Regions from separate parts of the Micromonospora sp. CPCC 206060 genome, predicted to be linked through region 2. Evidence: predicted binding sites of a transcription regulator. Region 2 holds the regulator's gene; the other holds the start of a gene.

Region 1 (15,695 bases), on a different contig from region 2:
GAGGTCGAGCTGCACGGGCGCGGGTACGTGCTGCTGCGGGAGCGGGACGTGCACGCGGTCGCCGCCGAGCGGGTCGAGCCGGACTCCACCGGCCTCTACCTCTGAGTCCCGGACCGGACGCCGGCGTTCCGCCCGATTCCGGCACATCCGGCAGATTCTCGCCCTTTTCGGCACTCCGCCCCGTTTGCCAGGCCGTTCCCGGGGAAGCCACGCGTTCGATCGCTGGTCCGCCCCGGGCCTGACGGGCTGCTGCGCCCCGGCCCGGGCCGCCCGGTGGCACCAGGACGGCAAGTGCCCGCAGCGGAGGAAGAGATGCCGGTATTCGTGAAGAAAGTGTTCGCCTGGCTCGGAGTCGCCTTCCTGATCTTCTTCGTGGCGTTCCGACCCGATGGCGCCGCCGCCATGTGCCAGTCGATCGGCGTCGGCCTGATGGCCATCTTCCAGGGCTTCGGCGACTTCCTCACCGGCGTGACCGCCTGACCCGGGGGGACCCCGTCACCCACTGCGGCTATCCGGGACGGGCACCGGCCGGCGGTACCGGCCGGGACGGCGTCGACGGCAACCGCCCGGGGTCACCCCCGCCAGGGGCCGGGCGGCGGGGCGGCACCCCACGGCGGCTGCCCGTGACCGGGATACGGCGCCGCGCCGTACGGACCCGGGGGCGGGTACGAGCCCGGGGGCGGGTACGAGCCCGGGGGCGGGTACGAAACGGGTGGCCCCACCGGTCGGGGCGGGGCGAGCACCACCGGGATCGGTACGACCGGCTCGTCCGGCGGGTCCACCGAACGGCGTGACCCGTCCGGGAAGGTCAGTTGGTACCGCTGACCGTCCCAGATCCCGATTGGCGTCTGCGGATCCCGTCCCACGAAGAACGACCGGTACGCCGAGATCGAGCCGAGCAGTTCCCGTTCCTCCCGGAGCGCCCGGTCCCGGTCCGCCGGGCGGTCGTCCAGGCCCCGCCGCATACCGTCCCGGAGCAGCGCCAACCGGGTCGCCGCGAACTGGTAGCCCCGCATCGCCTTCAGCCCCGCGTCGCCACCGACCCGCCGGGCCCACTGCCGGGCCGCGTGCCGCCGGCCCAGGCTGCCCAGGGCTGCCACCTCCGGCGGGGTCAGCCAGCCGGCCCGGACGTAGTCGGGGAGCACCCGCTCGGTGAGCCGCCCCTCCCAGCCCCGTAGCCAGACCGCGAGACCGACCAGCGCGAAGAAGATCGGCGTCATCACGCCGATGTAGCCGTAGAGCGAGATCAACGCCTGCCCGGTGGCCACGGTGAGCGACGGCAGCAGGTTCCAGGTGCCGTGCAGCATCATCGCCAGCAGCAGACCGGCCAGCGGGGCGAGTACCCGGACCCGACGGTCGGCGGTCCGGGCGGCGATCCCGAGCCCGATCCCGGTCATCGCGGTGAACATCGGGTGGGCCATCCCGAAGAGCAGGATCCGGACGATGAAGATGGCGATCAGGTTCTGCGCCCCGGTGGCCGGCCCGTACTGCTCGACACCGCTGGCGTAGCCGTGCCCGCCCAGGTAGAGGATGTTCTCCACCATGGCGAACCCGACCGCGGAGAGGCCACAGTAGACCAGTCCGTCGGTGATCCCGGACCACTCCCGGCGGCGGAAGAGGAAGAGCAGGACCGGGCCGAGGGCCTTGGTCAGTTCCTCGATGAACGGGGCGACCAGCACCGCGACCAGCGCGTCGGGCAGCCCCCACTCCTGGAACCGGTCGGCGAAGAAGCCGTTGACGTTGATCGAGGCGGCGGTCGAGACGAACGCCCCCCAGGCGAAACAGAAGATCAGGTACTTCAGCGGCTCCGGTTCGTACCGGTCGAGCCAGAGGAAACAGGCGATCAGCACGGGTACCGGCAGGATCGCCGCCACCAGGCCGACCAGCAACGCCTCGGCACCCAGACTCTGCCCGAGCGTGAACAGCATGAAGACCGCGCTGCCGGCGATCAGCAGGATCACCCCGGCCAGTACCAGGTACCGCAGCCAGCCGGCCCGCCGGCCGGGCATCGCCGTGGCCGGTCCCCCGGCCGGAGGCGGGGTGGCCGGTCCCCCGGCCGGAGGCGGGGTGGCCGGTCCCCCGGCCGGAGGCGGGGTGGCCGGTCCCCCGGCCGGAGGCGGGGTGGCCGGTCCCCCGGCCGGAGGCGGGGTGGCCGGTCCCCCGGCCGGAGGCGGGGTGGCCGGTCCCCCGGCCGGAGGCGGGGCGGGCGGCAACGGCGGGTACGCGGCTCCGCCGGGCGGAACGGGCGGCGACGGGGAGGAGAGGGCTCCGCCGGGCGGGGTGTCGGCCATGCGGCCAGCGTATCCATCCTCGGCCCACTGGTCCGGGCGCATTCCCACCGGATATGCTCCAACCCAGGTCACGAGCGCCAGCGTCAAGCCCCGGCTTGCTGGCCGGCAACCCTCGTCGAGGTTCGCGGTGGGGTGCCCCGGGTGATGACCGGGCCCAGCCCGATCCGTGTGCTGGGCAAGCGCGGACCCTGTCCCCTGTGCCGAGCCGGGGTCCGGTGGACCCTGGAGGAACGGCATGACCCTGTTGGCAGCCCCGCCCGTCCCGTCCCGCTCCCGCCCGGCGGCTGCGCCGTCGCCCACCGCCGTGCCCGGCACGACCGGGCCGCTCGACGTGCTCGGGGTACCGGGTCAGATCAATTTCGACTACGCGGCCAGCGCGCCCTGTCTGCGGGCCGCCGCCGACGCGGTGACCGACCTGCTGCCCTGGTACGCCAGCGTGCACCGGGGTGCCGGAGCGCTCTCGGCGCACTGCACCCTCGCCTACGAGCGGGCCCGGCAGACCATCGGCGACTTCTTCGGTGCCCGTACCGACGACCACGTGATCGTCACCCGGAACACCACCGACGCACTCAACCTGCTGGCCCGGGCCCTGCCCACCGGCATTACGGTGGTCACCTTCGCCGGGGAGCACCACGCGAACCTGCTGCCCTGGCCGGCCGGTACGGTCCGGCTGCCGGCGCCCGACTCCCCCGCCGCCGCGGTGCGAGCCCTGGACGCGGCCCTGCGGGAACTGCGACGCGGCCCGGACGGCGGTGTCCAGGACGGGCCGGTCCTGGTCGCGGTCACCGGCGCCAGCAACGTCACCGGCGAGTGCTGGCCGATCGCCCGGCTGGCCCGGCAGGCGCACCGGCACGGCGCCCGGATCGTGGTGGACGCCGCCCAGCTCGCCCCGCACGTGCCGGTCGACCTGGCCGCGCTCGACGTGGACTACCTGGCCGTCTCCGGGCACAAGCTGTACGCCCCGTTCGGCGCCGGGGTACTGATCGGACGCGCCGACTGGCTGGACGCGGCGCCGCCGTACCTGGCCGGTGGGGGTGCCACCGGGCACGTCGGCGACGCCACCCACGACGTACGGTGGGCGACCGGCCCGGCCCGACACGAGGCGGGTACCCCGAACCTGCTCGGTGCGGTCGCGCTGGCTGCGGTCTGTACCGCCCTGGTGGAGGCGGACCGGCCCGCGCTGCACGCCCGGGAGCAGGCACTGCTGGCCCGACTGCGGACCGGTCTGGCCGCGCTGCCGGACGTGGTGGAGCTGCACACCTTCGGCGTCGACGCCGACCGGGTGGGCATCGTCTCGTTCGTGGTGGCCGGGCGGGACTCCGCCGAGATCGCGGCGGAACTGGCCCGGGAGCACCAGATCGGGGTACGCGACGGGCTCTTCTGCGCCCACCCGCTGACCCGGCGGCTGCTCGCCGAGGCGGCGGCGCGTACCGGTCGACAGGACCTGCCACCGACGGCCCTGCGGGTCAGTCTCGGCCTCGGTAGCACGGCCGCCCAGGTGGACCGGCTGCTCGGGGCACTCGCCACGATCGGCTGATCCGTCGCCACGACCGCCGTCGGCTGACGGTCCACGGTCCCGCCGTCGGCTGACGGTCCACGGTCCCGCCGTCGGCTGACGGCACACGGTCCGCCGTCAGCCGGCCGGCTGGTCGTCGGGGGCACGCCCCTGCTCGCCGGGCGGGCGCGGCGTGTCGCCGAACGCCTGCCGGACCAGCCGGTTGGCCTCGTCCTGGTCCAGACCGCTCGCCTTGATCAGGTCACTGGCGGTGGTCCGGATCTGCGCGATCACCACACTGCCGGAGAAGCCGACCCCCTCCCGATAGGCCCGGCCGGCATGACACACCGCCCGCATGGTCCACTCCCGGGCGTCGTCGGGGTCCTTACCGACCGCGAACTCGTGCCGCAGGACCCGGACCGACTCGGCCAGGCTCCGTACCGCCTCGGACATCGCCTCCGGGATCGGCTCCTCGTCCTCGATCAGGGTCACCGCCCGCCGGATCAGGGTGCCGCTGTTCCGCATCGCCCGGTCGACCGGTTCGGCCGCCTCCGCGTAGTGGGTCAACGCCTCGCGCCGGTGCCACCGGGCCGGGGAGATGGTGGTGGTCTCCTTGGCCCCCTCGATCGCCTCGGAGAACGCCTCCAGCTCCGGCTGGTTGCGCCGCAACCGGTCCAGGGCCCGCTGGCAGCGGGCCGGATCCCGGGCGACCAGCGCCTCCGCCGCCTCGGTGAGCTGGTCGGCGAGCAGGTCCAGCGCCGGGCGGGCCGCCCGGTTGATCACCCGGAGCGGGTTCAGCGGCAGCAGCAGCGCCGTCACCAGCAGGGCGACACCGCCGCCGACGAACGCGTCAACGAACCGGGGGAATTCGAGATCCGCCACCGACGGGCTCAGCGTGACGATCAGTACGGCGGTCGCCGCAGCCTGGATCACGATGGCGACACTGCCGCCCAGAAAGACCGCGACGACGATGGCGAGCAGGACCACCACGCCGAGCTGCCAGGGTCCCGTCCCGAAGAAGTAGATCAGAATGTCGCCGATCAGCACCCCGAGCGCCACTCCGATGATCAGCTCGACGGTCCGCCGCATCCGCTGCCCCACCGACGCGGCCAACGTGCCGACCGCCGAGATCGGCGCGAAGACCGGCTGCGGGTTGTTCAGCAGTTCGTGGGCGGCGGTCCAGGACAACGCGGCGGCGAGCCCGGCCTGCAACGCGAGCACCCAGGCCATCCGGACCGCGTGGAGCCGCTCCCGCAGGGTCGCGTGCCCCCGGTGCCGCAACTGGGCCATCACCGCCGCCAGCCGCTGCCGATCCCGCGCGTCGGCGTACCGCTCGCCGGGGCGCCCCGGCGGATCGGTTGACGCGTCACGGCCTGCGGACATGGGCCGGACTACCCGCCGTACCCGGGGTGAATCCTCCGGATCGGGACGGATCGGCCGGCCTGGTCGCCCCGACTGAGCCGGGTCTAGCCTCGGCGTCATGGCCGCCACCCCGATCCTCGCCGACCTGCGTGCCGCCCTCGGCGACGCCGCCGTGATCATCGACCCGGACCTGATCCGGGGTTACCGCCGCGATGAGGCGGACCTCTGCGCCGCCGGTACCCCGCTGGTGGTGACCCGGCCGCGCAGCACCGCCGAGGTGGTCGCGGTGGTCCGGGCAGCAGCCCGGTACGGCGTACCGGTGGTGCCGCAGGGCGCGCGGACCGGCCTGGCCGGCGCGGCCAACGCGGTCGACGGCGCGGTGGTGATCTCCCTGACCGCGATGGACCGGATCCTGGAGATCGACCCGGTGAGCCGGATCGCCGTGGTGCAGCCCGGGGTGGTCAACGCCGCGCTCGCCGCCGAGGTGGCGAAGCAGGGGCTGCGCTACCCGCCGGACCCGGGTTCCTGGGAGTCGTCGACCATCGGCGGCAACGTGGCCACCAACGCGGGTGGGATGTGCTGCGTCAAGTACGGCGTGACCACCGAGTACGTCCTCGGCCTGGAGGTGGTGCTCGCCTCCGGCGAGGTGCTGCGCACCGGCCGGCGTACCGCCAAGGGGGTCGCCGGGTACGACCTGACCCGCCTCTTCGTCGGCTCCGAGGGCACCCTCGGGGTGATCACCGAGATCACCGTGGCGCTGCGGCCCGCCCCGGAGGAGTCACTGACCCTGGTCGCGGTCTTCCCGTCCACCGCCACGGCCGGCTCGGCGGTGGCCGGGATCGCCGCCCGGGGTCTCACCCCGAGCCTGCTCGAACTGCTCGACCGGACCCATCTGCGGGCGATCGAGGCGTACCAGCCGATGGGGTTGCGGACCGACGCGGCGGCGCTGCTGCTCGCGGCGGCGGACACCGGCAGCCGGGCGGCGGACGATCTCGCCCTGATCGCGGCGGCGTGCGAGGCGGCCGGCGCCGACGAGGTCTACGCGGCCACCGACGCGGTCGAGGCCGCCGCCCTGTTGCAGGCCCGCCGGCTGGCCCACCCGGCGATGGAACGCTTCGCCGCGCAGACCTACCCGGACGGCAACGGCGGCCTGGTCATCGACGACGTCGCGGTACCGCGCGGTGCGCTGGCCGCCCTGCTGGACGGGGTGGCCCGGGTCGCCGAGCGCTGCGAGATCCCGATCGGGGTGGTCGGGCACGCCGGGGACGGCAACATGCACCCGAACATCGTGGTCGACCGGGCCGACCCGGCCAACCTGGACCGGGGCCGCCGGGCCTTCGACGAGATCATGGAACTGGGCCTGTCGCTCGGTGGCACCTGCACCGGCGAGCACGGGGTGGGGCTGCTCAAGCGGGAGTGGCTGGCCCGGGAGATCGGCCCGGTGGGGGTCCGGGTGCACCAGGCGATCAAGGCGGCACTCGACCCGACCAACCTGTTCAACCCCGGCAAGGTGCTCTAGCCCGCGGCGCTGCCGTTCAGCCGGCTGCACCTCGACCGCCGGGCGGGACGGGTCAGTGGCTGGAGGGCAGCGGCGTACTTCCCGGCTCGACACCCCGGTCGGCGGCGAGCCCGCGCACGTCCGGTACGCCGAGCCGGGCCGCGTCCGCCGCGATGTCGTCCGGCATCTGCTCCGACTGGCGTTCCGCCTCGACCCGCGCCCGGTAGTGCTCCACCTCCCGGGCCCGGGTCACCGCGTCCCAGCCGAGCACCGCGCCCATCAGCTCGGCGGCGTGCCCGGCCGACTCGGCACCCCGGTGGGCGGTCTCGAACGAGATCCGCATCCGACGGGTGAGCACGTCGTCCAGGTGCAGCGCCCCCTCGGCGCGGGCCGCGTACGTCACCTCGGCGGCAAGGTACTCCGGGGCGCCGACCAGCGGCGCGGCCTGCAACGGGTCCGCCGCGATCAGGGCGAGCAGTTCCAGGGTCAGGTTGCCGTACCGTTCCAGCAGATGCTCCACCACCCCGACCGGCATCCCGTGCCGGCGGGCCAGGTCGGCCCGGTCCCGCCACAGCGCCGCGTACCCGTCGGCGCCGAGCAGCGGCAGGTCGGCGGTTCGGGACGGGCGTCCCCCACCGAGCCGGCGGACCGCCCGGTCCACCACGTCGGAGGCCATCACCCGGTACGTCGTGTACTTGCCACCCGCCACCAGCAGCAGCCCGAGCATCGGCTCGACCACGGCGTGCTCACGGGACAGTTTCGAGGTGGAGTCCGAGTCTCCGGAGAGCAGTGGCCGGAGCCCGGCGTACACCCCCTCGATGTCGGCGGTGGTCAGCGGCCGGTCGAGCACCGCGTTGACCTGCGCGAGCAGGTATTCGATGTCCCGCGCGGACGCTGCCGGGTGGGACCGGTCGAGCTGCCAGTCGGTGTCCGTGGTGCCGATGATCCAGTGCCCGCCCCACGGGATGACGAAGAGCACCGACGTGGCGGTACGCAGGATCAGCCCGGTCTCCCCGGTGATCGCCGAGCGGGGCACCACCAGGTGCACCCCCTTGGAGGCGCGCACCCGCAGCCCGGGGCGGAGCCCCACGTCGTTGAGCATCCGCGACATGTCGTCGCTCCACACGCCGGTCGCGGCGATCACCGTGCGGGCGCGTACCTCGAACTCGGCGTCCGGGGAGCCGGCGGGCGCCTCCAGGTCCCGCACCCGGACCCCGGTCACCTCGCGGGCCTGGCGGAGCAGCCCGACCGCCCGGGCACTGTTCACCACGGTCGCGCCGAGGCTGGCGGCCGTCCGGGCCAGGGTCACCACCAGCCGGGCGTCGTCGACCTGCCCGTCGTGGTAGCGGATCGCGCCGGACACCGCGTCGGAGCGCAGGCTCGGGAAGACCCGCCGGGCCCCCTCGCGGGTCAGGTGCCGGTGCAGCGGCATCCCCCGGCCGCCGCCGAAGACACCGGCGAAGACGTCGTACATGGCGACGCCCGCCCCGTAGTAGGAACGCCGCCAGAACCGGCCGGGTACCGCGCGCACCCCGTCACCGGCCGGCAGCGGCACCAGGATCGGCACCGGTCGGACCAGGTGCGGTGCGAGCCGGGTGGCGAGCAGCCCACGCTCGGTGAGCGCCTCGTGGACCAGCCCGAACTCCAACTGCTCGAGGTAGCGCAGCCCGCCGTGGATCAGTTTGCTGGACCGGCTGGACGTGCCGGCCGCGTAGTCGCGCGCCTCGACCAGCGCGACCTTCAACCCCCGGGAGGCAGCGTCCAGGGCGGCCCCCGCCCCGGTCACCCCGCCTCCGATGATCAGTACGTCGAAGCGCTCGGCCCGCAACCGGCGCAGGTCGGCTGCGCGCCGGGCCGGGGAGAGCTGACCGGCGATGGCTCGGGACACATTCGGGTCACGCACGTGTCCACGGTAACCGCCACCCCGCCCCTCTTGCCGATCATGGAGTTGTGGTGCCCCATAAATGCCGTACATGGCACTAAATCCCCCACCATAAGTCCATGATCGACGGGCGGTGGAGCCTCCCAGCCGGTACGGGTGCACACGACGCCCGGGCCGGCGCTGCGCCGTACTGTGCTCACCATGCAACCCGGTCCCTCCGACGTACCGCCGCCTCCGCCTCCACCGGGGCCGCCGGGACCACCGGGGCTGCCGGCCGGGCCGGCGCCGACCCGCGCCCACCCCCTCCTGGTGGTGGCCACCGCGCTGCTCGGCTGCTGGACGGTGGCGGTGACCATCGGCGCCCAGGGGTACAGCTGGCTGTTCGAGCAGAGCCTGCTCATCTCCGGGCAGGACCCCACGCAGTGGCAGGGGCCACCGACCGACGCACTCAACACGGTGCTGGTCGCGTTCCCCGCCGGGCTGCTGGCGGTGCTGCCCCGGTCCGCCGGGATCCGCGCCGCCGGCCGGGTGTGGTTCACCGGGGCGCTGCTGCTCGCCGCACTCGACGCGCTACGGGCCGTACCGGTCGGACAGCACGAGCTGTACCTGGCCGCGCTGACCGCCACCGCCGCCCTGGCCACCCTGGTGCTGCACCTGCTGGCCGCCCGACGCCGGGGCGGTGGGGCCGACGGCCGGGGCGGTGGGGCCGATGGCCGGGGCGGCGCGGTCACCGGGGCCGCCGACAGTCGGAGCCGGGTACGGCTGCTCGCCATCGCCGCCGGATCGCTGCTGGTGCTGCCCTGGGCCCTGATCGGTGCGCTCGGTGGCGTGCTGGAGACCCTGCTGGCCGTCCTCGCCGCCGTGGCCCTCGGCAACCTGGCCTCGGCCCTGCTCAACCGGTCGTTCTGGGCCGGGTACGGTCTGCCGGCCGGCGTGTCCCGCCCCCGCCCGGTACGGCTGGTGGTGCTCGGTGGGCTGGTCGCCGGGGTGGCCCTGCTGCTCCTGGCCGCCGGCAGCGGGCAGAGCGGCACACAGCTCGCCGCCCTGCTGATCGTCCCGCCCACCGCCTTCACCATCGCCGCGCTCCACCAGCTCTCCGCCACCACCGTCGGCCCGGCCGGCGGTACCCCGGTCCGCTGGGTCACCGGGCTGGCTCTGCTCGGGCCGCTCGCCTTCGTGGACCCGGAGGAGATCACACTGGTGCTGGCCGCCAGCCGGGACGTGCCGTACTGGACGGTTGTGGCCACCGTCGGCGGGCTCCTCGGCGCGCTGCTGCTCGGCCTCGGGACCGGGATCACCGCCGGCCGGGCCACCGCCCGGCTCCCCCGCCGGGGCACGGCGATGGTCCTCGCGCTCAGCACCGTACTCGTCACCGGCGCCGGGTACCTCGGCCCCGGCCAGCCCGGAGTGCACGGCGAACGGCTCTTCGTGGTCCTCACCGAACAGGCCGACCTGACCGCCATCGCCGGCCACCGCCCCGGGCAGCTCGACCGGGACACCCGGGCCGCCGAGGTGTACCGGCGGCTCGTCGAAACCGCCCGGCGCACCCAGGCCGACCTGCGCCGCGACCTGGACCGGCTACACCTGTCGTACACGCCGTACTACCTGGTGAACGCGGTGGAGGTCGCCGGCGGGCCGGAGGTGCGCGCCTGGCTGGCCCGGCGGCCGGAGGTGGCCCGGGTACTGGTCGGTCAGCGGGTACGCCCGCTGCCCGCCCCGGCGCCCACCAGCCGGGGCGACGCCGACGCACCGACCACCCCACCCTGGAACCTGACGATGATCGGCGCGCCCCGGGTCTGGTCCGAACTCGGGGTGACCGGCGCCGGAATTACCGTGGGCGGCTCCGACTCGGGCGTCGACGCGGCCCATCCGGCCCTGACCGCCGGATTCCGGGGCGGCGACGACTCCTGGTACGACCCGTGGGAGACGACCCGGACACCGGGCGACCGGAACGGGCACGGCACCCACACCCTGGCCAGCGCGGTCGGTGGGCGCAACGTCGGGGTGGCGCCCGGCGCCCGCTGGACCGGCTGCGTCAACCTGGACCGCAACCTCGGTAACCCGGCCCACTACCTGGACTGCCTCCAGTTCATGCTGGCCCCGTTCCCGGCCGGCGGGGATCCGTTCACCGACGGCCGCCCGCAGCGGGCCCCGCACGTCCTGACCAACTCGTGGGGCTGCCCGCCGATCGAGGGCTGCGACGACGACGTGCTGCGCCCGGCCACCGCCGCGCTGGACGCGGCCGGCATCTTCGTGGTGGTCGCCGCAGGCAACACCGGACCGGACTGCGGGTCGGTTGACGCCCCGCCCGCGATCTACGGTGACGTCCTCGCCGTCGGCGCGATCGACGCCGCCCGCCAGGTGGCCGGCTTCTCCAGCCGGGGACCGACCGCGTCCGGGGCGACCAAACCGGACCTGGTGGCGCCCGGCGCGGACATCCTCTCCGCCATGCCGGGTGGCGGATACGCCGTCCAGAGCGGCACCTCGATGGCCACCCCGCACGTGGCCGGGGTGGTCGCCCTGATGTGGTCGGCCAATCCGAAGCTGATCGGGGATCTGCAGACCACCCGACGACTCCTGCGGGAGACCGCCTACCCGGTGACGCCGCCCTCGGGCGCTGACGCGTGCGGTACGCCGGAGGAGAGTCGCGGCGCCGGCCTGGTCGACGCGTACGCCGCCGTCCGCGCCGCCCGTGCGGGGTAAGGGTGTTTGCAAGGGCCCCCGCTTATCGCTTTCGGTATAGGAAGGGCCCCTTATTAACAGGGAAGCGTTGCTTCCCGTCGGATCTGCTCATGGCCTATGGTCGGCGACCATGGACCCGGAGATCACCTTCAGCGAGCTGACCGACGACCAGATGCCGGCGGTGACCGCCCTCTGCACCGACGCACTCGACCTGGCGGAGGACGCCGCCGAGGCCGGGGCGATCCTGACCACGCTCCGGGTACGCGCCGTCGCCGACCGGCCGGTGGTCGGCTTCGTCGCGCGGCGGGGCGGTACGCCCGTCGGCCTGGTGATCGGCTCGATCTCCCGTCGGAAGGCGGGTCTGGGCCACGTCGACCTGATCGCCGTCGCGCCGGACAGTCGACGGCGAGGGGTGGGGCGCAGCCTGCTGGTACGCATCGAGCAGGCGCTCGCCGGCCTCGGCGCCACCGAGGTGCTCCTCGCCGGCAACCCGCCCCACTACGCCTGGCCCGGCATCGACGTGCGCTACACCCCGGCGATCTGCACCGCACTCGCTCTCGGGTACCGGCAGGACCGCAAGGCGTGGAACATGACCGCCGACCTGTCGTACCCCGAATCGCCAGCCCTGCGGTCGACGGAGGCGGCGGAGACCCGACTGGCCGGCCAGGGCGTGGTAGTCCGGCGGGCCGAGCCGGCGGACCTACCGGCGCTGACCCGGTTCGCCCGGGAGACCTTCGGCGGGAGCTGGGACGGCGAGTTGGCCAACTCGGTCGATCGGGCGGACGCCGGCTGCCACCTCGCCCTGCGCGGCGGGGAGATCATCGGCTTCGCCGCTTACGGCTCGTCCCGGCCGAGCTGGTTCGGACCGATGGGTACGGCACCGTCTGCGGAGGGCTCCGGAATCGGTGGCGTCCTGTTGCGGCGCTGCCTGGCCGACCAGCGGGCCGGCGGGCACGACCGGGCACAGATCAGCTGGGTCGGCCCGGTGCCCTTCTACTCGGGTAGTGCCGGGGCGCGGATCGAGCGCGTCTTCTTCCTCTACCGCAAGACGCTCTGAAACGTTCGGTCGGGCCGCAATCTGGAAAAACCGGGGTCGCCAAAGAATCGGTACGGGGAACGTTTACCCCTCTTTCCGTCACGCGAGCCGCGGACACCTCCTACCGTCTGGGTGAGGGAGGCAGTCATGGCTGTTGACAAATCCGACGATCTCCGGCCGGCCGGATGGACACCGATCACCGAGTTGCCCGGTGGAGGCCTTTTCGACCGGCTCGACTTCGGTGACGCGACCCGCCACGCGGAATGTGAGGACGCCGACCACTCCTGGCCGGACGGGGCGCTGGTACTGGCGGACGCCGATTCGTCCGGGACGGACGAGCCACTGCAACTCGTGGACGCACCGGTCGAGGTCGGTCCACCAGCGACCGGTCGGCGCCGGGGAAACCGCAGCGGGGCCGGCCAGCGGAACTGACCGCAGCAGGCGGACCGGACGCACCCTCGCCCCGGCGAGGCTCTGGCCACCGGTGCGCCAAAAAGGAACGGGGCGGACCGCTTGCGCGGTCCGCCCCGTTCGGGGCGTTACTGACGTGGACTCAGAAGTCCATGTCCCCGCCGCCCGGGCCAGCCGGGGCAGCCGGGGTCTTCTCCGGCTTGTCCGCCACCACAGCCTCGGTGGTGAGGAACAGGGCCGCGATCGAGGCCGCGTTCTGCAGCGCCGAGCGGGTCACCTTGGCCGGGTCGATGATGCCGGCCTTGAGCAGGTCGACGTACTCACCGTTGGCGGCGTTGAGGCCGTGGCCCGCCTCCAGGTTGCGGACCCGCTCGACGACGACGCCACCCTCCAGGCCGGCGTTGACGGCGATCTGCCGCAGCGGAGCGTCCAGCGCGAGCCGGACGATCTGCACACCGGTCGCCTCGTCGCCCACCAGGTCCAGCTTGTCGAACGCGGTCTTGCCGGCCTGCACCAGCGCGACACCACCACCCGGGACGATGCCCTCCTCGACGGCGGCCTTCGCGTTGCGGACGGCGTCCTCGATGCGGTGCTTGCGCTCCTTGAGCTCGACCTCGGTGGCCGCGCCGACCTTGATGACGGCGACGCCACCGGCCAGCTTGGCCAGGCGCTCCTGGAGCTTCTCCCGGTCGTAGTCCGAGTCGCTCTTGTCGATCTCGGCCCGGATCTGGTTGACCCGGCCCTGGATCTGCTCGGCGTCACCGGAACCGTCGACGATGGTGGTCTCGTCCTTGGTCACCACGACCTTGCGGGCGCGGCCCAGCATGTCGAGGCCGGCGGCGTCCAGCTTGAGGCCGACCTCCTCGCTGATGACCTGACCACCGGTGAGGATGGCGATGTCGGCCAGCATGGCCTTGCGGCGGTCACCGAAGCCCGGCGCCTTGACGGCGACCGACTTGAAGGTGCCCCGGACCTTGTTGACGACCAGGGTGGCCAGGGCCTCGCCCTCGACGTCCTCGGCCAGGATCACCAGCGGCTTGCCGGACTGCATGACCTTCTCAAGGATGGGCAGCAGGTCCTTGACCGAGGAGATCTTGCTGTTGACGATCAGGATGTACGGGTCGTCGAAGACGGCCTCCATACGCTCCGGGTCGGTCATGAAGTACGCGGAGATGTAGCCCTTGTCGAAGCGCATACCCTCGGTGAGCTCCAGCTCCAGCCCGAAGGTGTTGCTCTCCTCGACCGTGATGACGCCTTCCTTGCCGACCTTGTCCATCGCCTCAGCGATGATCTCGCCGACGGTGTTGTCACCGGCGGAGATGGAGGCGGTGGAGGCGATCTGCTCCTTGGTCTCGACGTCCTTGGCGAGCTTGGACAGCTCCTCCGAGACGGCGGCGACAGCGGCCTCGATGCCCCGCTTCAGGGCCATCGGGTTCGCACCGGCGGCGACGTTGCGCAGGCCCTCGCGGACGAGCGCCTGGGCCAGAACGGTCGCGGTCGTCGTACCGTCACCGGCGACGTCGTCGGTCTTCTTCGCGACCTCCTTGACCAGCTCGGCGCCGATCTTCTCGTAGGGGTCCTCGAGCTCGATCTCCTTGGCGATGCTCACACCATCGTTGGTGATGGTGGGGGCGCCCCACTTCTTCTCGAGCACGACGTTGCGGCCCTTCGGGCCGAGCGTCACCTTCACGGCGTCAGCGAGCTGGTTCATGCCCCGCTCGAGGCCGCGGCGCGCCTCTTCATCGAACGCGATCATCTTGGCCATACGGCGTTGTCCTCCTGGACACTCACGGGCCACCCGAGTGTGTGCCCCGGATGGGCCGCCTGATTACGCACCTTCGGACGTCACTACCTGGCGACAATGACGTCCGTCGGCCGGGCCGGACAGCCCGCGACGACCGGCCATGTGCCGGGCACCGTCACCGGTGCCACGGCCGTGGCCCTACCGCCCCGACCATTGGCACTCGCACACCGCGAGTGCCAATGACTTGTTTAGCACTCTCCCCTGCCGAGTGCAAGCACGACCGGCCCGACCGGCCCGTTCGGCGACGACCGCAGGAGGCCCGGAGAGTCGGGGAGGAGCCACCCGCCAGAGACGCGGGGCGGCGCGGTTTCCGCACGTCGAGGGAGATCACGCTTCCCACACCGCATGTCGGCCACGCTTCCCGTACGTCCGGGAAGGGCCGGGCAGAGAATCCGGGAACGGGCAGGGCCGGGCAACCGCCGTAGGGCGCCACGGGCAACGGCAGGCCACCACGCGGGCAGCCTCACGGACGACCAGGTCGTCGGGCATGCCGGACACGACCGGAGACCGACCGGGGTACGGGCGGAGCGGGCCAGCGGCCCGGCGGGAAGGAGCAGCGGGCGGGGAGTGGTGGAGCCCCGTCACGATCGACCGGACCCGGTACCGGATCCGTGGTAGCGCGGGTACTTCCTCGGCAGGACGGCACATTCGACGGGACCGGTTCGCTGGGCGGTCGAGCCCGCACCCGACTTGGTTTACAACCCGGACCCGGTCACGTCGTTGCGGAGACCACGACCGACGGGTGCGACCGCCGGTCGACCGGTACGGTCAGCCGCCGCAGTCGGGAAACCTCCCGCGGCCGGCTGCCACGTCGTACCCCTCTCACGACCGACGTCGTGGTCGGGAAGCCTCGGCGCGGACGCCGAGGGCGCCTCAGGCGATGACGCGAACCCGCTCCGCCTGCGGGCCCTTCTGGCCCTGCGCAATGTCGAACTCGACCCGCTGCCCGTCGTCGAGTGCCTTGTAGCCGTCCATCTCGATCGCGGAGAAGTGGACGAAAACGTCCTGACCGCCGTCGACCGCGATGAAGCCGTAACCTTTTTCGCTGTTGAACCACTTCACGGTGCCCTGTGCCACGGTGCACTTCCTCACTTCGATGGTGCTGGCTGTACGACGACCTCCGGTCGCCACCGGAGGCATCGGGACCACTCGCGGAACCCACCGTCGGGCCCACGAAAATGGCTGACCGAAATCGCACGCTACACGAGGTGTGACGACGGCGCACTACCCCAAA
Region 2 (15,695 bases):
TGGATGATCTCCACCTCGCTGAAGCCGAACCGGGAGATCTTCTCCACCACCCCCCGGCCGGTACCGGCCAACCCGACCCTGGAGCACTACCGGGAGATCCTCACCGGGGACCTGATCCCCGGCGTGACCTTCGTCGACTTCTTCCTCAACAGTGCCCTGGTCGCGGCGGCCACCGTACTGCTCAGCGGCCTGGTCGCCCTGCTCGCCGCGACCGCGGTGGCCCGGTTCCGGTTCCGGCTGCGGACCTCGTTCCTGATCATGCTGCTGGTGGTGCAGATGATCCCGCTGGAGGCACTGGTCATCCCGCTGTTCCTGATGATCCAGCGGCTCGGCCTCTACAACACGCTGCCCAGCCTGATCCTGACCTACCTGGGATTCTCGCTGCCCTTCGCGGTCTGGATGCTGCGCGGCTTCGTCGCCGCCGTACCGAAGGAACTGGAGGAGGCCGCCGCGATCGACGGGGCCAGCCGGGCGCAGACCTTCCGCCGGATCCTCTTCCCGCTCGTGGCACCCGGCCTCGTGGCCACCAGCATCTTCTCCTTCATCACCGCGTGGAACGAGCTGATCTTCGCGCTGACCTTCATCAACGACCAGGACCGCTACACGCTGCCGGTCGCGATGACGTTCTTCTTTGGCCGCGACGACACCGCCTGGGGATCGGTCATGGCGGCCTCCACCCTGCTCACCGTCCCGGTCATCATCTTCTTCGTGCTGGTCCAGCGTCGGATGGTCTCCGGACTGGTCTCCGGCGCCGTCAAGGGCTGAGGTGTAAGGAAGGGCCCCCGCTTATCGCTTTCGGTAGAGGAAGGGCCCCTTCCTAACAGTTCCGCCAAAGGTACGGTGTCCGGCATGACGGGCAGACTGCTCTCGGTGAACCTCGCGGTGGTGACCCGGGCCGACTGGGCCGGTGATCCCAGCGGGCTCAGTGGCATCGACAAGCGACCGACCGACGGCCGGGTGGTGCTGCGGGCCGACGGAGTCGAGGGGGACTTCGTCGGCGAACGGGCCGTGCACGGCGGGGTGGACAAGGCGGTCTACGCCTACGCCAAAGAGGACACCGCCTGGTGGGAGCGGGATCTGGGGCGGGACATCCCGCCCGGCGGCCTCGGCGAGAACATCACCACCGAGGCCATCGACGTGACCGGCGCGGTGATCGGGGAACGCTGGACCATCGGCTCAGCCGTGCTGGAGGTCGCCCAGCCACGCCTGCCGTGCCGCACGTTCGCCGGCTACTGGGGGGTACCCGACCTGATCAAGCGGTTCACCGCGCGGGGCGTCCCCGGGGCGTACCTGCGGGTGGTGCAGGACGGGGACGTCGGTGCGGGGGACCCGGTCGAGGTGACGTACCGGCCGGAGCACGGGTTGACCCTCGGCGCGACGTTCCGTGCCCTGACCAGCGAGCCCGCGTTGCTGCCCCGGCTACTGCTCGCCCCGGAACTGCCCGAGGAGATCCGGGACAAGGCCCGCCGGCGGCTCGGCGCGAAGTAGCCGGCGTATCCGGCGGTCAGTCCCGGTGGGCCGGTCAGTCCGATGGGCCGGTCAGTCCGGCACCGGCTGTTGCCGCGACCCGGGTTCTCCCGGCCTTCAAACAGGCCTTCAAACAGGACTTCGGCGGGTCGCCGGGCAGCGTCCGCCAGTCATCGGGTACGCCGCCCGTGGCGCCGATGGTCCCGGCAGCACGACGCCGACCGGCCGGCGCATCACGTCGACCGGACGGCGGGTGTTAAGAAGGGCCCCTTCCTCTACCGAAAGCGTTAAGAAGGGGCCCTTCCTTACCTGCTCAGCGGAGCCAGGGGATGTTGCGGTCCAGCAGGCCGCGCGTCTTGAGTTCCTTGCGCAGCGGGATCTCGTCGTCGACGTACCCGTTCCAGTTGATGCCCCAGTAGTTGGCGGTGTGGGTACCCTCACCGCAGAGCTGGCGCTGGACGGGGGTGCGGTTGGCCCACCACTCGCCGTCGGAGTCGATGTGCAGCTCGTCCAGCGGGCGGATCCACCGGTAGGTGTAGCCGATGAAGAGCATCTTGCGGGTGATGGTCGACAGGTTCGTCGAGCGGCTGTGCCACTGCCGGCGGTCGAAGATGAACGCGTCACCCGGGTTGGCGGTGATCTCGACGGTGCCCTCGGGGTCGGGGTTGTGCACCGTGGTGTCCGCCGGGCGGGGCAGCGAGTTCCACAGGTGGCTGCCCGGGATGACCTTGGTGGCACCCCGGCCGTTCTCCGACAGGTCGGAGAGGACGTACGCCACCTTCAGCGAGAACATCGGCCGGGGCAGGTTCGGGTCCATCGTCTCCGGGTCGGAGTTCTGCCGGTACCCGTCCTGGTGCCAGCCCCAGTACGGCTTCTCCGGCTCGGCGGCCGGCGGGGTGACGTCCAGGTGGTTGTGGTGGGTGTAGATGTTCCACCCGGCCAGCCCCCACATGTACGGGAAGGCGATGGGGTGGGTGAGCAGGTCACCGAAGAGCTCATCGCGCTCCAGGAAGCCCAGCAGGTGCAGGGTGCCGTCCTTGGTGGTCCGGCCGGCCGCCTGCTCCTCCGCGTACACCCGGTCCACGGCGGCTTCCAGGGCCGCCCGGTGGTCCTCGGTCAGGACGTTGCGGAGCAGCAGGAAGCCCTGCTCGTGAAACTCCTTGCGGTCAGTGTCGCTGATCGGTTCGTAACCGGTCCGGCCGCCGTAATCGAACACCGCGTCCATCCCTCCCCATGACGTGTAAGCCTCTCGGGCACAGGCTGCCGATCGTAACGTGACGCTCGGCAGCCGGCTCGGCCGCGCCGAGCGTGTGGCGCGTCGGATCAGACGCCAGGGAACGAATTGATCACCCTTGGTGAGATGGGCGCCGCCGTCCGTGCAGATTGTCCTGGTTTGCCGAATTGTTCAGTGACTGCTGGTAGGGAGATCCAGCCCTTACCTCAGGTGTCGGCGAAGACCTCGGCGACCACCGAGGCCACCGAACCGGATCCGGAGACCCGCGTCCAGTCACCGTCCGCTGCCGTCCACTCCAAGTCGCCGAAGCGGACCCGCTTCACCCCGTGGTCGTCCGCGTGCGACACCAGCCAGTGCGCGTACCGCCAACCGGCCCGGTTGTCGCTCACCGGCACGCTCAGCCCGGCCAGGTTAATCGCGGTGGCCTTCAGGCCCCAGTCCAGGGTCAGCCCCCGGGTCAGTGCCGCCGCCGCCGTGTCCCCCCGCATCGCCGGTGTCCTGGTCACCGTGCAGGCGACCGCCCCGGTGGCGTCCCCGAGCAGCGCCCGGGCCAGCACCTCGGACTCGTCCGCCCACTTCTGGTACGCCTCGGGGAACGCCGACCGCTGCACCTTCTGCGCGGCGTCGGTGACCCGCATGTCCTCCCAGCCGCGCACCTTCTTCAGCGCCGCGTAGAACCTGTTGGTGGCGTACCTCGGGTCCTGGATCTGCTCCGGCGTGCCCCAACCCTGGCTGGGCCGCTGCTGGAACAGCCCGATGGAGTCCCGGTCCCCGCCGGAGAGGTTCTCCAGACCGGACTCCTGGAACGCGGTGGCCAGGGCCACCACCACGGCCCGCTCCGGCATCCCGCGCTTGACCCCGATCGCGGCGATGGTCGCCGCGTTCGCCATCTGCTCCGGGTTCAGGTCGACCCGGCCGTCCGCCTCGACCGTGCAGGTGCGGCTGGCCAGCGGCAGCGGCAACCGGTGACCGAACTGCCGGGCGAGGACAAACACACCGAGCCCGACGAGAACGACGACCACGACCCCCGCCGCCACGATTGCCCGAGTCCGCACCCGCACCCCCTGTTCGACAGTTCGACCAGCGTACGTCCCCACCGCCAGAACGGGCCCGAGGAAGAAGTGGCCCCGGCGCGCCGGGGCGTCAGTCCGCCGTCGATACTCCGGCGCCGGCCGGTCGGTCCGCCGTCGGCACCCAGCGGGCCGGTCGCTTCTCCCGGAACGCCAGTACCCCCTCCCGGCCCTCCTCGGAGAGAAAGTAGCGGGTGGAGATGGCGGAGAGGTCGGCCAGTTCGGCCCGCAGATCGGTCGAGGCGGGCCGGCGCAGCAACTCCTTGGTACCCGCCAGCGCGCCGGGGGCACCCCGGACCAGTGCGGCGCAGTACCCGGCCACCACCTCGTCCAGTTCCTCCTCCGGCACGGCCCGGGTCGCCAGCCCGATGTCAGCGGCCTGCGAACCGTCGAAGGTCTCCCCGGTCAGGTAGAACTCGGCCGCCGCGCGCGGATGCAGCCGGGGCAGCACGGTGGCCGAGATGACCGCCGGGATGACCCCGATCCGTACCTCGGTGAAGGCGAACGTCGCCTCCTCGGCGCAGATCGCCAGGTCGGCCGCGGCGATCAGGCCCAGCCCGCCGGCCCGGGCCGGCCCGGCGACCCGGGCGACCACCGGCTTCGGGCACTCCCAGATGGCGGCCAGCACGTCGGCCAGCATCCCGGCCGGCACGGTCCCGCTGGCGTACGCCGCAGCGGTCTCCTTGAGATCGGCGCCGGAGCAGAACACCGGGCCGGTGTGGTCCAGCACGACGACCCGCACCGCGTCGTCGGCGACCGCCGTGGCCAGCGCGTCGAGCAGCTGGGTCATCAGCGGCGTGGAGAGGGCGTTGCGGTTGTGCGGGCTGTCGAGGGTGAGCGTGGTCACCCCGTTGGCGGTGGCGACCCGTACGAGCGCGTCCGGAGAGGTCATGCCGGGCACACTAGTGGCCATGCCCGGCGTGCTTCCAGATGGTGAACCCGTACCTACCGACGGTGCGCTGCCCCCGACCGCGCTGACCTCGGTCGGGCAGCGGGGTTTCGGGGTGTACGTGCACGTGCCGTTCTGTGCCAGCCGGTGCGGCTACTGCGACTTCAACACCTACACCTCGGCGGAACTCGGCGGTGGGGCCAGCCGGGAGGAGTACGTCGACACCGTCCTGGCCGAGTTGGCGCTCGCCCGGCGGGTACTCGGGGACAATCCGCCGCCCCGGGTCGACACGGTCTTCGTCGGCGGCGGTACCCCCACCCTGCTCAGCCCGGACGACCTGGGCCGGATCCTGGACGGCATCGACCGCACCTGGGGGCTGGCCGCCGACGCCGAGGTGACCACCGAGGCCAACCCGGAGTCGGTCACCCCCGCCTCGCTGCGGGCGCTGCGGGCCGCCGGCTACACCCGCATCTCGCTCGGTATGCAGTCGGCCGCGCCGGGTGTACTCGCGATCCTCGACCGGCAGCACCGCGCCGGCCGGGCCACCGAGGCCGCCCGGGAGGCCCGGGAAGCCGGCTTCGCGCACGTCAACCTGGACCTGATCTACGGCACGCCGGGGGAGAGCACGGAGGACTTCGCCGGCTCGCTCGCCGAGGTCGTCGCCGCCGGTGTCGACCACGTCAGCGCGTACGCCCTGATCGTGGAGGACGGCACCCGGTTGGCCGCCCGGATGCGGCGTGGCGAGCTGCCGTACCCGAGTGACGACGTGGCCGCCGACCGCTACCTGGCTGCGGAGGCCGCCCTCGGTGCGGCCGGTTTCGCCTGGTACGAGGTCTCCAACTGGGCCCGCACGGCGGCCGGGCGGTGCCGGCACAACCTGCTCTACTGGACCGGCGGCGACTGGTGGGGCCTCGGCCCGGGGGCGCACAGCCACGTCGGCGGGGTGCGCTGGTGGAACGTGAAGCACCCGTCGGCGTACGCGAAGCGGCTGTCCGTGGGGGAGTCCCCGGGGCAGGCCCGGGAGCTGCTCTCGCCGGCCGAGGCGCACATGGAGGACGTGATGCTGCGGCTGCGGCTGGCCTCCGGGCTGCCGTTGGACACGCTCGACGGGGCGGGGCGGGCCGGTGCGGCGGACGCCCTGGCGGCCGGCCTGCTGGACGCGGCGGAGTACGCCGCCGGCCGGGCGGTGCTCACCCTGCGCGGGCGGCTGCTCGCCGACGCGGTCGTCCGCGACCTGCTGCCCTGAGCCGACCCGGTGGCGCCGGCCGGTCCGGCCTGTCACGAACGACCGGGCCGGCCGGCGCGGACCGGTCTACTTGACCAGGTTGGCCGACATCGGATAGCGGTAGAACTGCCCCTCGTTGGCCTTCAGCCCGGCGACGACGCCGAAGATGATGCCGAGCACCATCGCGCCGATGGCGAACAGGAAACCGATCAGGATGCAGGCCAGCACCCAGCCGATCACCGCGACGATCGACCAGACGAGCTGGAAGTTCAGCGCGGCCACCGCGTGGGCACGTACGGTCGGCGACTGGCTGCCCTTGGCGAGCAGGGCCACCAGCGGGGCGATCCAGCCGGCCGTCCCGGCACCGAGGAACATGCCGGCGGCGCCACCGAAGTGCGCGACCAGCGCCCAGGTCTTCTCGTCGTTGTTGGCGAACCCGGCGGGCGCCGGGCCACCGGGGTAGCCACCGGCTGGCGGGTAGCCGGCACCCGGTGTGCCGTAGCCACCGGGTGCGCCGTAGCCGCCCTGCGGCGGTTGGCCACCCTGGGGCGGGTAGCTCTCCGCGCCGGGGGCGGGGGGTGGGTACCCGCCGGGTGGGGGATAGCCACCCGCCCCGGAGGTGGGTGGGGGGTACCCGCCGGGGGACGGGTCACCGCCGGAGACCGGAGCGGTCGGCGGCTCGTGCCCGTGGAGCGGGGCGGTCGGAGGTTCGTACCCGGACCCGCCGTACGGGGGCTCCGGGGGCGTCGAGCCGGGATCGCCCCAGGAGGGAGGGCGAGGTGGTTCAGTCATGGGGTCACGGTAGGTTCCCGGGTCCACCCACGCCAGCGCGTACCGGACAGTACGCCCGGGTGATCGGGCAGCGGACGGGGCATGACCGCACGTCACGCCGACAGCCGGTGACGTGGGTCTGACGGATTCGATGATCGCGCGTTCCGGCCACGCCGACGTAGACTGGCACTCGCTACAGTCGAGTGCCAGAGCGTCCCGGCGGGTCGCATCGCAGGGCGGGGAGGTGGAGCGGATGGGTCTCGACGACCGCAAACTCGACGTCCTGCGCGCCATCGTCGAGGACTACGTTGCCACCCAGGAGCCGGTCGGCAGCAAGGCCCTGGTCGAGCGGCACCAGCTCGGGGTCTCCCCGGCGACGGTCCGCAACGACATGGCCGTGCTGGAGGAGGAGGGCTACATCCGGCAGCCGCACACCAGCGCCGGCCGGGTGCCCACCGACCGTGGCTACCGTCTCTTCGTGGACCGGCTCTCCCGGGTCAAACCACTCACCCCGGCGGAGCGCCGGGCCATCGAGCGCTTCCTGGTCGGCGCGGTCGACCTGGACGACGTCGTACACCGCACGGTCCGGCTGCTGGCGCAGCTCACCCGGCAGGTCGCGGTGGTGCAGTACCCCAGCCTCGCCCGCTCCTCGGTGCGGCACCTGGAACTGGTCCCGATCTCCACCACCCGGCTGATGCTGGTCATGATCGCCGACACCGGCCGGGTCGAGCAGCGGCTGGTCGAGTTGCCCGCGCCGATCCCGGCCGACGACGTGATCGACCTGCGGCGCATGGTCAACGAGAAGCTCGGCGGCACCAAGCTCGCCGACACCCCGCCGTTGGTGCAGGCCCTGGTCGAGGAGGTCAACCCGCAGCTTCGGCCGGCGATGACCACCCTCGCCACCGTGCTGCTGGAGACCCTGGTCGAACGGCACGAGGAGCGGATCGCCCTCGCCGGCACCGCCAACCTGGCCCGGGGTGGCCTGCTCGACTTCCAGGGATCGCTCCGTCCGATCCTGGAGGCGCTGGAGGAGGAGGTCGTCCTGCTCAAGCTGATCGGGGAGGTGGAGCCGAGCACGACCCGGGTCCGCATCGGCGACGAGAACGAGATCGACAACCTCCGGGGCACCTCGGTGGTGAGTACCGGCTACGGGCCGGGGCGCACCATCGTCGGCGGTCTGGGTGTCCTCGGGCCCACCCGGATGGACTACCCCGGGACGATCGCCACCGTACGCGCCGTGGCACGCTACGTAGGCGAGCTGCTGGCGCAGAACTGACCGGGCGCGCAGGATGGACACACCACTGACCAGGCGCACCACCCGACCAGGCGCAGTACTGACCAGAGCCGCACCCGACGACCGCGGGGCGTAACGCGAGACAGACATGGGGACACGGAACGCAGTGGCCAGGGACTACTACGGCATCCTCGGCGTCAGCCGGGACGCCTCCGATGACGAGATCAAGCGCGCCTACCGCAAGCTGGCGCGCCAGTACCACCCGGACGTCAATCCGGACCCGGAGGCCCAGGAGAAGTTCAAGGACATCAACGCCGCGTACGAGGTTCTCTCGGACGACCAGAAGCGGCAGATGGTCGACCTGGGTGGTGACCCGCTTGCGCCGGGTGGCGGCGGTGCCGGTCCGGGCGGGCCGGGTGGCGCCGGCCCGTTCGTCGGGTTCCAGGACATCATGGACGCCTTCTTCGGCGGGGCGGCCGGTTCGCGTGGGCCGCGTCCACGTACCCGGCCCGGCGCGGACGCGATCCTCCGCCTCGAACTGGACCTGCACGAGACCGCCTTCGGGGTGGAGGCGCCGATCACCGTCGACACCGCGGTGCTCTGCACCACCTGCACCGGCGCCGGTACCGCTGCCGGCACCCACCTGGCCACCTGCGAGGCGTGCGGTGGTCGGGGCGAGGTGCAGTCGGTGCAGCGCACCTTCCTCGGCCAGGTTGTCTCCGCCCGCCCCTGCACCGTCTGCCAGGGGTACGGCACCACGATCCCGCACCCCTGCCCGACCTGCGCCGGGGACGGCCGGGTCCGGACCCGCCGTTCGCTGACCGTCAAGATCCCGGCCGGCGTGGAGGACGGGATGCGGATCCGGCTCGCCCAGCAGGGTGAGGTCGGCCCGGGCGGTGGCACCGCCGGTGACCTGTACGTCGAGATCCACGAGCGGCCGCACGACGTCTACTCCCGCAAGGGTGACGACCTGCACTGCCGGGTCACCGTCCCGATGACTGCCGCCGCGCTCGGTACCCGGCTGACCATCAAGACGTTGGACAGCGAGGAGCCGGTCGACGTCAAGCCGGGTACCCAGCCCGGATCCACCCTGCGGCTGCGGGCCCGGGGGGTGCCGCACCTGCGCGGCACCGGGCGCGGGGACCTCTACGTCCACCTGGACGTGCGTACCCCGACCAAGCTCGACGCCGAGCAGGAGCGGATGCTGCGCGAGTTCGCCAAGACCCGGGGCGAGGAGGTCGCCGAGCTGACCAAGCAGGGCGGCTTCTTCTCCCGGATGCGGGACGCGTTCAACGGTCACGGCTGAACCGGCCGCCCCGGCCCCGGCTTCCGTCCGGGGCCGGGGCGCCCCGGCCCCGGTGGTCCGCTGCCCGGTCCCCGGTGGTCCGCAGCTTGTCCCGGCCTCGGGGCGGTCCGCTGCCCGGTCCCCGGGGCGGCCCGTGGGGCGCCGGTTAGCCTGACCTGATGTCCGCACCGCTGTTCCTGGTCGACCCGCTGCCGACCGCCGACACCCTGACCCTCGACGGGCCGGAGGGCCACCACGCCGCCACCGTGCAGCGGCTCCGGGTCGGCGAGGAGCTGCTGCTCGCCGACGGCCGGGGTGGCACGGCGACCGCCGTGGTCACCGCCGTCGGCCGGGGCAGCCTGGAGTTGACCGTCACCTCCCGGGGGTACGCCGACGCGCCCGTACCGCGACTGGTGGTGGTCCAGGGGTTCGCCAAGGGCGACCGGGGCGAATTGGCCGTGCAGGCGATGACCGAGGTCGGGGTGGACGAGCTGGTCCCCTGGTCGGCGGCCCGTTCCGTGGTGCAGTGGCGGGGTGAGCGGGGTGCCCGCGCCCGGGAGAAGTGGGTGGCCACCGCCCGGGAGGCGGCGAAGCAGGCCCGCCGGCCGTGGCTGCCGGTGGTGGCCGGGTCGCCGGACGAGTCCACGTCGGCGGTGGCCCGCCGGATCGCCGGGGCCGCCGCCACCTTCGTCCTGCACGAGGAGGCCACCGACCGGCTGGCCACCGTCGACCTGCCGGAGACCGGGGAGATCGTGCTGGTCGTCGGCCCGGAGGGGGGCATCACCCCGGACGAGCTGACCACCTTCGGGGTGGCCGGTGGGCGGCCGGTCCGCCTCGGTCCGTCGGTGCTGCGTACCTCCACCGCCGGGGTGGCCGCGCTGGCCGTGCTCTCCGCCCGCCTTGGCCGCTGGTGACCTGTCAGGCAGCCGTTCAGCTACGCAGGTACGAGGCGCCGTTGAGGTCGACGATGGTGCCGGACGCCCACTCCGCCTCCGGCGAGGCCAGCCAGTGCACCGCAGCGGCGATCTCCGCCGGCCGGGCCACCCGGTTGAACGGGCTCTGCGCGCGGATCTCCGCGCCCCGTGGCGACTTGAGGTGTTCGTTGGTCATGTCGGTCTCCACGAAACCGGGGGCGACCGTGGCCACCGCGATGCCGTACGGCGCCAGCGCCACCGCGAGCGACTGACCCATCGCGTTCAGCCCCGCCTTGCTGGCCCCGTACGCCGGCTGGTCCGGCTCGCCCCGGAACGCGCCCCGGGAGGAGACGTTCACGATCCGCCCGCCCCGCTGGCGCATGTGCTGGGCGGCGCACCAGCAGGCGTTCGCCGCGCCGATCAGGTTGGTGTCCACGACGTGCCGCCACTGCTGCTGCCACTGCTCGTACGGGATGTCGAAGACCGGGTGCGGCCGGTTCGCCGATCCGTACACCCCGGCGTTGTTGACCAGCACGTCCAGTCCACCGAGCCGGTCGGCCGCCCCGTCGACCATGGCGCGTACCGCGTCCGGGTCGGTCAGGTCGGCGCGTACCACGAGGTGGCCCTCGCCCGGCAGCGAGTCGCGGAGCTGCTCGGCCAGGGGCGCGGAGTCGCGGTGGTGGATGGCCACCCGGTCCCCGCTCGCGGCGAACGCCGCCACCACCGCCCGCCCGATCCCACGTGAGGCGCCCGTCACCAGTACCGCTCGTCCCGTCACGTCGCCATCATGCCCTGCCGGTGGTCGGTTCCGGCCGGGGGAAGGCGGGCCGCTTAGCATTCCGGGGTGGAGACTGACTGCCTGTTCTGTCGCATCGTTGCCGGGGAGATCCCGGCCACCATCGTCCGGGAGACCGACCGGACCCTGGCGTTCCGGGACATCGGCCCGAAGGCGCCGGTACACGTCCTGGTGATCCCGAAGGAGCACTACGCGGACGTGACGGCGCTGGCCGGGGCCGACCCGGGCCTGGCCGGTGAGGTGCTGGCTACCGCCGCAGTGGTGGCCGAGGCCGAGGGGCTGGGCGCCGACGGGTTCCGGATGATCTTCAACACCGGCCGGTACGCCGGCCAGGAGGTCTTCCACGCGCACGTCCACCTGCTCGGCGGCGCGCCGCTCGGCCCGATGCTCGCCACCTGACGCAGGTTAGGAAGGGCCCCTTCTTATCGCTTTCGGTAGCGGAAGGGGCCCTTCCTAACATCCCTACAGTTAGCCCATGATCGAGGTGAACCGGCGGCTGGACCGCCTGACCCGGCAGGTACAGGCCGAGGGGCGCATCCCCGCCCTCTCCGTGGCGCTGCACCGCGCCGACCGTCCACTCTTCAGCCAGGTGGTCGGCACCACCGGCAACGACCAGTCACTGACCGTCGACACGCCGTTCCGGATCGGTTCGGTCACCAAGACGTTCACCGCGGTACTGGTGCTCCAGTGCCGCGACGACGGACTGCTCGACCTGGACGACCCGGTGGGGCGGCACCTGGACCTGCCGGCGCACGGTGAGCTGACCGTCCGGCGGCTGCTGTCGCACACCGCCGGCCTGCAACGCGAGCCGCACGGCGACGTCTGGGACACCCTGCGCGCGCCGGACACCGACGAGCTGGTCGCCGACCTGCGGCGGGTGGAGCGGGTACTGCCCCCGGCCCGCCGGTTCCACTACTCGAATCTGGGCCTGGCTCTGCTCGGTCACCTGGTCGGCCGGCTGCGCGGCGGTACCTGGGCCGAGGTGCTGACCGAGAAGGTGCTGGTACCGCTCGGCCTGTCCGCCACCACCGGGCACCCGGGCCCGACGGCCGCGACCGGTTTCCTGGTGGACGCGTACTCCGACCAGGTCCGGGCCGAGGCACCCACCGACTTCGGCGCGGTGGCGCCGGCCGCGCAGCTGTGGAGCAGCGCACCGGACATGGCCCGGTGGGCGGCGTTCCTGGCCGACCCCGCCGCCCTCGATCCCGAGGGCCGGGTGCTCGCCCCGACCACCCTGGACGAGATGCGCTGGCCGCTGACGGTCACCGACGAGACGGTCTGGGGCGCCGGTTCCGGGCTCGGACTGATCCTCGTTCCGCAGGGGGAGCGGGTGGTGCACGTCGGGCACGACGGGGCGATGCCCGGTTTCCTGGCCAGCGTGTACGGCCGGCGCGGCGGGTCCGGCACGCCGGCGGCGATGGGGTGCGCGGTACTCGGCTCGTCCGGTACGGCTGCCGAGGTCTTCGACCTGTCGCACCGGTTGCTCGCCGAGGCCGCCGAGCACGATCCGGCCGACGTCGTGCCCTGGACGCCGGGAGAGCCCGCTCCGGAGCCGTACCGGGGTCTGCTGGGCCGCTGGTGGGGCGAGGGTTTCGAGTACGTCTTCTGCTGGCGGGACGGGGCGCTGCGGGCCCGGGGTGCCCAGGACCCGGCCGGCAAGCCGCCGGCGGTCTTCGCGCCGCTGTCGGACCGGCCGGACGTGCTGCGTACGGTCTCCGGCCGGGAGGTCGGCGAGCTGCTCCGGCTCACCCGGGACGAGCGGGGGACCGTGGTCCGGATGCACTGGGCCACCTACCGGTTCACCCGCGAGCAGCAGACCTTCGAGGGGTACGACTTCCGCCGCCCCGACCCGGCCTGACCGGATCCGGACCCGGGTTGACGTGGACCGGGGCCGGCGGGTCGCCGGCCCCCGGTCGTGGGGGTGGAGTGCGGTGGTCAGCCGACCGGTACCGCAGCCGGGGCCGGGGCGGGCCAGCTGCCCTGGAAGACCGTGCTGGTGTTGGCGTCGGTCGTCCGGGCGGTGCCGGCGAACAACTGGTCGACCCGGTCGGCCTCGGACGCTGCCGGGTACGGGTTGGTGCAGCTCGTGCCGGCGCTGCCGCCGGACATCAGCAGCGAGCACTGGCCGTTGTAGTTGTCCGGCAGCCCGAGGATGTGTCCGATCTCGTGGGTCATGATCCGCAGCGGGCTGTACTGCTGGGCCTGGTAGGTGTCGATGTAGACCCGGCCGTAGCCCAGGCTGGTGCGCACGGCGTACGAGCCGCCGCCCCAGATCTGGTAGATCCGCAGGTGCGTACCGCAGTTCGACATGGTGATGTTGTCGGTGTAGTTGTTCCAGATGGAGGCCGCGCTGTGCGCGGTGCTGGCGAAGGAACCCGCCTGGCTGGTGTCGTAGCAGATGGTGCGGGCGGCGAGCGCCGGGGAGGCGCTGACGAACGGTGCACCGATCACAGCGACGGCACCGGCTACCAGCGTGGCCAGCAGGCGGTGGAGCCTACGTGCGGACATGGCTGACTCTCCAATCCGGGGGACGGCGGATGGCAAGAGTCTATGTATTCGCATACATCAATGGCAGATGTATTTCTGGTGGTTGATCTGATATGTCGGAACGTGATCAACCGGCCCGACCGAACAGCAGATCGACCACCTCGTCGGCGCAGCCCCAGCCGAGGGTCACCCCGGCGCCCCCGTGCCCGTAGTTGTGCACCAGGCGTGTCCCGCCGGGCAACCCGACCGGATCCACCTCGACCCGGGCCCCGCCGTGCCGCGCCGGACGCAGCCCGACGAGCTGCCCGAGCTGCCGGGCCCCGGCCAGTTCCGGCACCAGCGCGGTGCACCGCCGCAGGATCGCCGCGCCGGTCGCCTCGTCCGGGGCCAGCCCGGTGGCCCCTTCCTCGAACGTGCCACCGAGCACCACGTCCCGGCTGCGCGGGTGCACGTAGGTCAGCCCGGCCGGGTCCTCCTCATCGCGTACCGAGGTGAACAGACCCGGGTTGCTGACCAGCACGATCTGCCCGCGTGCCGGGTGTACGGCGGGATCGTCGGCGAGCGTACGGGCGGCCAGCCCGGTCGCGTTGACCACCACCGGCGCCAGGTCGGACACCTCGGCCAGCCGGTCCAGCCGGCGCCGTTCGAGCATCCCACCGGCGGCGGTGAGCTGCTTCACCAGCCAGGGCAGGTACCGCGGCATCTCCACCGAGGGTGCGGTGTACCGCTGCTCGGCCGCGTACGGCGCGGATCCGGCGCGCTGGGTGAAATCCGGCACCGCCGACGCCCACCACGGTCTGCTGTCCGGCAGGCTGCGCAGCAGCGCCCGGGTCGGCCGCAACACCACGCCCGGCACCCCGTCGGTGGCCTGCCGGGCCAGTTCGGCGTACGTCCGGTCGGCCCAGCCGAGCACCCGGGGGTCACCGGCGGTGTGGGTGGGGTACCAGACCGCCGCCGCGACCCGGGACACCGTCCGCTCCGGCTCGTCGGCGGTCACCACCGCCACCCGCGCGCCGGCCTGTTGCAGCCGCACCGCACTGGTCAGGCCGACCACGCCCGCCCCGACCACCACCACGTCATACATCTGCGTACCTCCGCTCGTCTCGTGCCGGTCCAGCGAAGCGCAGCCGACGTGGCGGCGTCCAAGACCAGCGTGGTCGCGAACGATAAGCGGAACTTATGCTCGGCGGCATGGACCTGCGCCGGCTCCGCTACTTCCTGGTTCTCGCCGAGGAGCTGCACTTCACCCGGGCCGCGACCCGGCTGCGGATCGCCCAGCCGGCGCTCAGCCAGCAGATCCGGGCCCTGGAACGGGAGATCGGCGCCGAGCTGGTGGCGCGGGGCGCCCGGGGCTGCACGCTCACCCCGGTCGGCCGGGTGGTGGCGGAGGAGGCCGCCGCCCTGCTCGGTCAGGCCGCCGCCGCCGAGGAACGCATCCGGGCGGTGGTCGGCGGGCAGGGCGGGCGGCTGCGCCTGGCGTACACCCGCTCGGCCCGGGGCGGTCGGGTGGACACCCTGATCGCCCGCTTCCGCGAGCGGCACCCGCAGGTCGAGGTGGTCGCCGAGACCGGCTGGACCGCGTTCAACGTGGCCGGGTTGCTGGCCGGCCGGCTGGACGCCGCGTTCGTCCGCCCGCCGCTGCCCGAGCCGGAGCTGGTCTGCCGCTTCGTCGACACCGAGGAACTGCTGCTCGTCGTACCCGCCGAGCATCCGCTGGCGGCCCGGCGCCGGATCCCCCGGGAGCTGGTCGTGGGCCTGCCGGCGGTGATGTGGCCGAGGGAGAACGGCCCCGGGATGTACGACCGGACCGTCGGCCAGGTCTGGCCGGACGGCGGGTTCAACCTGGTCCGGCACGAGCCCGACGACGAGCAGTTGCTGCGGGCCGTCGCCGAGGGCGGGGTGGTCGCCGCGGTACCCGCCGGCCGGGCCCGTGCCCTGCGCCTGCCCGGGGTACGGCTGCGCCGGTTCACCGTGCCCATCCCGACCGTCGACATCGCCCTGGCCTATCCCCGGCGCAGCCCGACCGGCCTGGTCCGGCACCTGGTGGCCCTGCTGGACGAGCCGGCGCTGCGGCCTGCGGCGGAGCCGGCGGCAGCGGACGGCGCCGGGGCGCGCGGTGGCGAAATGGGCCGGGTGTCCCCGCCGCGGAACCGATACGATAGGGGGAACATCCACACGTCGCGCCAGCCTGGCCGGTCACCCGACCGGTGATCGTGGTGGCGCGGCACCGAGATCGAGAGCAGGTGGCGCAGGGCCCACGGGCCCGATCTATGACCGGCACCCCACCTCCCGGCCAGACCCGGGTGCAGACCAGGATCACGGT

The links. Region 2 encodes HrcA, which represses chaperone genes, less so after heat shock. Its sites were predicted from a motif close to GGTTNGCACNCTCNNNNNGAGNGTGCNAACC; they were not measured.
Positions count from the first base shown of each region.
Region 1: groL (chaperonin GroEL) is a predicted target of HrcA. The motif match lies at 14,613-14,643, and genes of this name have one in related genera.

Region 1 is NZ_JBAKHU010000030.1:21,001-36,695, forward strand. It holds gene V6U90_RS19170 (GroES family chaperonin) at 1-105, shown strand, start outside; gene V6U90_RS19175 (hypothetical protein) at 292-480, shown strand; gene V6U90_RS19180 (PrsW family intramembrane metalloprotease) at 573-2,291, opposite strand; SAM riboswitch class IV at 2,358-2,479, shown strand; gene V6U90_RS19185 (aminotransferase class V-fold PLP-dependent enzyme) at 2,527-3,828, shown strand; gene V6U90_RS19190 (FUSC family protein) at 3,925-5,076, opposite strand; gene V6U90_RS19195 (FAD-binding oxidoreductase) at 5,267-6,667, shown strand; gene V6U90_RS19200 (glycerol-3-phosphate dehydrogenase/oxidase) at 6,720-8,534, opposite strand; gene V6U90_RS19205 (S8 family serine peptidase) at 8,730-11,231, shown strand; gene V6U90_RS19210 (GNAT family N-acetyltransferase) at 11,341-12,267, shown strand; gene V6U90_RS19215 (hypothetical protein) at 12,394-12,678, shown strand; gene groL (chaperonin GroEL) at 12,800-14,422, opposite strand; gene V6U90_RS19225 (cold-shock protein) at 15,335-15,538, opposite strand.
Region 2 is NZ_JBAKHU010000001.1:433,366-449,060, reverse strand. It holds gene V6U90_RS02045 (carbohydrate ABC transporter permease) at 1-765, shown strand, start outside; gene V6U90_RS02040 (MOSC domain-containing protein) at 850-1,488, shown strand; gene V6U90_RS02035 (phytanoyl-CoA dioxygenase family protein) at 1,781-2,692, opposite strand; gene V6U90_RS02030 (hypothetical protein) at 2,908-3,762, opposite strand; gene V6U90_RS02025 (enoyl-CoA hydratase family protein) at 3,845-4,663, opposite strand; gene hemW (radical SAM family heme chaperone HemW) at 4,683-5,906, shown strand; gene V6U90_RS02015 (DUF4870 domain-containing protein) at 5,973-6,677, opposite strand; gene hrcA (heat-inducible transcriptional repressor HrcA) at 6,910-7,932, shown strand; gene dnaJ (molecular chaperone DnaJ) at 8,057-9,196, shown strand; gene V6U90_RS02000 (16S rRNA (uracil(1498)-N(3))-methyltransferase) at 9,355-10,089, shown strand; gene V6U90_RS01995 (SDR family NAD(P)-dependent oxidoreductase) at 10,106-10,867, opposite strand; gene V6U90_RS01990 (histidine triad nucleotide-binding protein) at 10,934-11,284, shown strand; gene V6U90_RS01985 (serine hydrolase domain-containing protein) at 11,361-12,743, shown strand; gene V6U90_RS01980 (snapalysin family zinc-dependent metalloprotease) at 12,821-13,393, opposite strand; gene V6U90_RS01975 (FAD-dependent oxidoreductase) at 13,500-14,456, opposite strand; gene V6U90_RS01970 (LysR family transcriptional regulator) at 14,564-15,583, shown strand; gene V6U90_RS01965 (PhoH family protein) at 15,643-15,695, shown strand, end outside.